2 regions of the Megalodesulfovibrio gigas DSM 1382 genome follow, and region 1 is predicted to be linked to the other one. Evidence: predicted binding sites of a transcription regulator. Region 1 holds the regulator's gene; the other holds the start of a gene.
The links. The regulator sigma-54, encoded in region 1, starts transcription at its own class of promoters, with help from an activator protein. The targets are predictions, from matches to a motif close to CTGGCACGGNNNNTGCTT.
Positions count from the first base shown of each region.

Region 1 (3,209 bases):
AGGCCGCCAAGGCTGCCCAGGCCGCCAAGACCGCGGCAACGGGCAAGGCATGAGGCCCGTTCTCCACGGCAATCCCGCCATCCGCCGCGCCCGAGCCCTGGGCGCGGCGAGGCATGTGCGGCTGCTGGTGCTGGATGTGGACGGCGTGCTGACCGACGGCCGGCTGCTGTACGAGGAGGCTGGTCCCGTGGGCAAGGCTTTCCACGCCCAGGACGGCCTGGGCATGAAGGCCGCCCAGGCCCAGGGGCTGCATATCGCCGTCATCAGCGGGCTGGATTCTCCGGTGGTGGCCCGGCGGGTGCACGAGCTGGGGGTGGAGGAATACTATCCCGGCCATCGCCACAAGGTGGAAGCCCTGCAACTGGCCCTGGACCGCTACGGGCTGGACTGGCCGCAGGCGGCCTACCTGGGAGACGACTGGGTAGACCTGGCCGTGATGCAGCGCGTGGGCCTGCCCATGGCTGTGGCCGACGCCCAGCCGGAATGTCTGCGCCAGGCGCTGTGGATTGGCCGGCGACCCGGCGGCCGCGGCGCAGCACGGGAAGCCATCCGGTTTATCCTCCAGGCCCAGGGCCGGCTGGACAAGGCCGTGGCAAGCTTTATTCATAAGGAGCGATAACCTCCCTGCCGGCCCGCGCATCCTCGCGCTTCCCCCTTGACATGTCTGGATATGTTCCGCCATCCCACCATCTATTGCAAGGGTCGTGCTTCTGTGGCATTACTTAAACCGTCCAAGACGTTAGGATGCAGGTTGCAGCCGCTGTCTTGTCAATCTTGTGATTCTTTGCTCATGGAGCGCAGCTGAAACATGGCCCTGGAACTCAGACAATCCCTCAAGCTGAGCCAGCAACTGGTGATGACCCCCCAGTTGCAGCAAGCCATCAAGCTGTTGCAGCTTTCCAGAATAGAGCTGCTGGAGACCGTCCAGCAGGAGCTGTTGGAAAATCCGTTTCTGGAAGAATCAGCCCAGGAAGCCACGCCGGAGCAGGCCTGTCAGGATGCCGCCCCCGTGGGCCAGGAGCGTGACGCCGTCACCGAACGGGACATGCTCAAGAGTGCGGATTGGGAAGATTACATCGGCGACTTCGCCTCCACCACGCGCCAGATGAACCCGCGCGAAACGGAAATTCCCGAGGACGGCCTCTCGTTTGAGGCTCGTCTCACCTCCAGCCACAGCCTGGAAGGGCACCTGGAATGGCAGTTGCGGCTCTCCTGCGCCACGCCGCGGGAGCTGGAGATAGGGGATGCCATTATCGGCAATCTCGGGTCCTCCGGCTATCTTCAGGCCACCGCCGAGGAGCTGGCCGCCATGACCAGCGCCACCGTGGACGAGGTGGAGGCCGTGCTGTACAAGGTGCAGCGCCTGGACCCTGTGGGCGTGGCAGCCCGCACGCCGCAGGAATGCCTGTTGCTGCAGCTGGAATTGTACAAAATGGATACGGACCCCATCCTCGTGGGGCTGGTCCGGGAGCATCTGGAAGATCTGGAAAAAAAGCGCTACAAGCCTCTTGCGCGCAAATTCAAGATTTCCCTGGAAGAATTGCGAGAGTACCTGGAGGTTATCCAGGGGCTGGATCCCATGCCCGGCGCGAGCTTCGGATCGGGCGAGCCCAGCTACGTCAGCCCGGATGTCTTTGTCTACAAGCTCGGCGACGAGTGGGTGGTGCTGCTCAACGAGGAAGGCCTGCCCCGGTTGGAGCTGTCCACAGCCTATGGGGAGCTGCCCTCCAGAAGCGAAAAGGAACGTGATTACCTGCAGGAAAAAATGCGTTCCGCCCAGTGGCTGATGAAAAGTCTCTACCAGCGTCAGCGTACGCTCTTCAAGGTGGCGGAGAGCGTGGTCAAATACCAGCGGGAGTTCTTTGAACACGGTGTTACGCAGCTTAAACCGTTGATTCTCAAGGATATTGCTGAAGATATCGGCATGCATGAATCCACGGTCTCCCGCATTACCACCAGCAAATACATGGCCACCCCCCACGGCACCTTTGAGTTGAAATTTTTCTTCAACAGCGCTCTGGAACTGGACGATGGCACCCAGGTGGGTTCGGAGAGCGTCAAGGCCCTCATCAAGCGGCACATCAGTGCCGAGGATGTCAAGGCGCCCCTTTCCGACGAGCGCATTGCAGAAATCCTCAAAGAGACGTTGCATGTAAACATCGCCCGCCGTACAGTGGCCAAGTACCGTATGGCCCTGGACATCCCTTCCTCGTCCAAGCGACGGGAAATGTTCTGATCCTAAACCCCGCCCGACGCTTATAGCGGCGCGGCGGCGCACCGACCGGGAGCGCCTATGCAAATTACCTTTACGTTCAAGAACTTTGAGCCGTCCGAGCACCTCAAGCAGTATGCGCATCGTCGCTTTGAGAAGCTCACCAAATACCTTGAGCGCACCGACGCCACTGCGGAGCTGCAAGTCGCCCTGAGCGTGGAAAAACAGCGTCACATGGCCGAAGTGAAGCTCGTGGGCGATGGCCTGCACCTCTCCGCCTCCGAGTCCAGCGAAGACATGTACCAGACCGTGGACCTCATCCTGGACAAGCTCGACGCCCAGATGCGCAAGCACCGCGAAAAGAGCAAGGACAAGCGCAAGGGTGGGGACGTTTCTGCCAGCGGCCGCACCGTGCGCACGGAAGTGTTCCAGTTCAGCGCCACGCCCTCCGGCGGTCGCGAGCGCAGCATTGTGGACTCGGACCACTTTGAGCCCAAGCCCATGAGCATCGACGAAGCTGCCGAACAGCTGGAAAATGCCCAGGAACAGTTCCTCGTGTTCCAGGATTCGGATACCAGCCGCGTGAATGTGCTCTACCGGCGCAGAAACGGCGACTTCGGCCTCATTGATCCTGGCCTGTAGGGAGATTAGAGCAGCGGTATGAAACTGGAGGAATACCTCGACCCGCGGCTGGTGCTGCCCGACCTGCACGCAACCGCCAAGCCGGCTGTGTTGCAGGAGCTCATCACCCCGGTGGCAGATGTGCTGCCCGGATTCGACGTCAAAAAAGCCCTGCAGGTGCTGCTGGAGCGCGAATATCTGGGCACCACCGGCATTGGCGACGGCATTGCCATTCCGCACGGCAAGCTGGCGGAACTGGACAAGATTGTGTTGGTGGTGGGCCGCAGTAAGGATGGCGTGGACTTCGAGGCCCTGGATCTCAAACGCTGCACCATCTTCTTTCTGGTCCTTGCACCGGAGCAGGTGGCCGGCATGC
Region 1 covers NC_022444.1:2,514,783-2,517,991, reverse strand. The annotation lists gene DGI_RS11135 (CTP synthase) at 1-53, shown strand, start outside; gene DGI_RS11130 (KdsC family phosphatase) at 50-619, shown strand; gene rpoN (RNA polymerase factor sigma-54) at 809-2,236, shown strand; gene hpf (ribosome hibernation-promoting factor, HPF/YfiA family) at 2,294-2,854, shown strand; gene DGI_RS11115 (PTS sugar transporter subunit IIA) at 2,873-3,209, shown strand, end outside.

Region 2 (3,209 bases), 590 kb from region 1:
TCCTTACAGGCTGCACGCGCCCATGCGCTTCTTGCCGGCCATGAACATCTGGGGTTCCAGAGGCAGTTCCTTGCCCTTGAGCATGAGATTGAAGTACACCCACTTGAACATCATCTTGCCCATGTAGTTCATGAAGGATTCGCCCAGCAGATCCATGGGGCCGAGGCCGGGGAAGGGATATTTGCCCGGCAGGGGCTCGATTTTGTAGTTGAAGTCGATGAGGGTGGCCTTTTCGTAGCCGGTGACGATGAAGCAGGTGGAGTGACCGTCGAATTCGGGGCGCGGATCCAGGCCTTCGATTTCGCGGTGCAGGTTTTCGGCCACCACGTCGGACTCGAAGTGCGCCACGGAGCCGGCCTTGGAGGTGGGCACGTTGGTGGCGTCGCCAATGACGTACATGTTTTCGTACTTCTTGGACTTCAGCGTGTAGTGGTCCGTGTCCAGGTAGGCCATGGCATCGCCGATTTCGGAATCCTCGATGACCTTGGAGCCGAAGTTGGGCGGGATGGAGACCAGCAGGTCGTATTCCACTTCCTCGCCCTTGTGGGATTCGATGACCTTGCGGCCCACGTCCACGCTGCCGATTTCAAAGTTGGGCGTGATCTTGATGTTCTTTTCTTCGCACAGCTTGCCCAGGATCTCGGCAGCCACGGGCTTGGTGAACGCGCCCGTGAGGGGGGTGACCAGCTCGATCTCGATGTTGCAGCGGCTGTCGTTGATCATGTAGAACCAGTCGGCCAGAAACACGAATTCCAGCGGGGCCACCGGGCACTTGATGGGCATTTCGGCGATGTTCAGCACCAGCTTGCCCTTGTTGAAGTGCTTGAGCTTCTTGGCCAGGGCCACGGCGCCGTCGGGGGTGTAGAAGTCGTGGATGTCCTTGCGCCAGCCGTCGCTCATGCCGTCGATTTCGTCAGGCACGATGCGGCAGCCGGTGCCCACCACCACCCAATCGTACGTGTGGGTGCCGCCCTTGCAGGTGACCTTCTTGGCCACGGGGTCGATGTTCTCAATCTCGTCCTGCACGAACTCCACATTGGAGGGGATGAAATCCATCTGCGGCTTGATGCAGTCCTTGAGCGAATAGATGCCGAAGGGGATGAACAGCCAGCCAGCCTGATAGTGATGCTGCCAGGACCGGTCGATGATGGTGATCTTCCATTCTTTGGGGTTCAGCAGTTTGGCCATCTTGGCGGCCACCATGACGCCGCCGGCGCCAGAACCCAGGATCAACAGCTTTTTCATATCGTTCACGGCTCCCTGATTAGGATGTGGATGCCAGGTGGACAGCACGGCGTCCGCTCGCCCGGGAGAAGGCAGGCCGCCCGCTGCATGGAGCCGAGAGAGCAAGGGGCGGGCCAAGTTTTTTATTCTGTGAATGCAGCTTGTTGCGTCAATCTATGGCCGGGGTGGCCGCCCTGGCGCAACCTGTGTTTACACCTGAATTGGTATGATTTGCGGTTGTGCTGTGTTTTCAGGGCAATACATCAGATGTCAACCCTGGTTGACATGTTGTCCAGGGTTGACGTGTTGTCCGGGGGTGACGCCGCCCAGGCCCTTGAGGCGCTTGTGCAGGGCCTGGCGGGAAATGCCCAGGAGCTTCGCCGCCTTGCTCTGGTTGCCGCCGGCCTCTTTGAGGGCCTGAAGGATCACATCCTCGGCCACGCGGGCCTCGGCCTGCCGCAGGGTGGGCAGGGCCTCCCGGGCCGGGAGCGGGGCGGGCGCAGCAGGGGCAGACGCTGCAGGGGAGGGCGGCGGTGCGGCGTGCTCCAGGCCCTGGCGAACGGAATCCATCCAGCCCTTCAGGGGCGCCAGATCCAGCGGCCCGCTGCCCTGGTGCAGGGTGCAGGCGTGGAACAGCATGGACTTGAGCTCGCGCACGTTGCCAGGGAAGGGGTAGCCCTCCAGCAGGGGATACAGCTCCCGCGGGATGGCCGGGGCCGGCATGCGGGTCTGGCGGGCGGCCTCTTCCAGAAACAGGGGCACCAGCAGCGACAGGTCTTCCAGGCGATCACGAAGCGGTGGAATCTCAATGAGGTGCGTCCTGAGTCGGAAGAAGAGATCCCGCCGGAACACGGCCGGGTCCAGCAGTTCGGCCACGGTCTTGTTGGTGGCGGCCACCAGCCTGCATTCCATGGGCCGGGGGGCATCCGCGCCCAAGGGATAGTATTCGCGCTCCTGGATGCAGCGCAGCAGCTTGAGCTGGGAGGAAAGGGAGAGGTCGCCGATTTCGTCCAGGAAGAGCGTGCCGTCTCCGGCTTCCTCCATCAGGCCGGCGCGGCCGCCCTGGGCGCCGGTGTAGGCGCCCTTTTTGTGGCCGAAGAGGGTGTCCGAGAGCATCACGTCGTCCAGCCCGGCCACGTTGCAGCCGATGAAGGGCCGGGCCACACGCGTGCCCAATCCCGCGACCAGCCCGGCGGCGGCGTGGATGCCCCGGGCGGCCAGTTCCTTGCCCACGCCGGTTTCCCCCACCACCAGCGCCGGTTCCCGGGAGCGGGCCACGGCGACCAGCTGGGCCTGCACCGCGCGCATGGCCGGATTGCGGGTCAGCAGTTCGCCGCCGGAATCCGCAGGAGGCGCTGCCGGCTGGGCGGTGACGGCAGGGCCGGGAGCGGGCCGCCCGGCCAGGGCCTGGGTGACGGCGGCCAGCAGTCGGGCGCGGTCCACGGGCTTGACCAAGTAATCCAACGCCCCGGCCTGCATGCAGCGCACGGCTGTTTCCACCTCGTTGTGCCCGGTGATGACGATGGCCGGCACGTCCAGCCCCCGGGCGCGCATGTGGGCCAGGATCTCCTCGCCGGTGGTGTGGGGCATGGAGAGATCGAGCATCACCAGGGAAAACGTCCGGCTGGCCAGCAGGCCCGGTACGGCACGGCTGTCCGCACAGAGCATGGTGTTGGTGATGCCGGAAAAGCGCAGGTTCAGGGCGTAGCTGGTGAGGGCCTGTTCCTCGTCGTCCACAATGAGGATGGGCGCGGACGGGGTGAGGGCCTGGGACCCTTGGGTACCGTGGGAATTTCGGGGACGGGCGACGGGAGACATGGTCATGACCTCTTGTCCTGCATCGTGCTGGGTGCATTGATGGCTCCGCTGCCGGGCAGGGCTTCGGGCAGGGCCAGCACGGCGCGGGTGCCCAGGCCCGGGGTGGATTCCAGCTCCAGCCGGCCGCCGTGTTCCCGGGCGATGGACAGGGAGATGGACAGCCCCAG
Region 2 covers NC_022444.1:1,929,358-1,932,566, forward strand. The annotation lists gene sqr (type III sulfide quinone reductase, selenoprotein subtype) at 4-1,245, opposite strand; gene DGI_RS08450 (sigma-54-dependent transcriptional regulator) at 1,495-3,048, opposite strand; gene DGI_RS17125 (PAS domain-containing sensor histidine kinase) at 3,045-3,209, opposite strand, start outside.
Region 2: sqr (type III sulfide quinone reductase, selenoprotein subtype) is a predicted target of sigma-54. The motif match lies at 1,345-1,362, and genes of this name have one in related genera.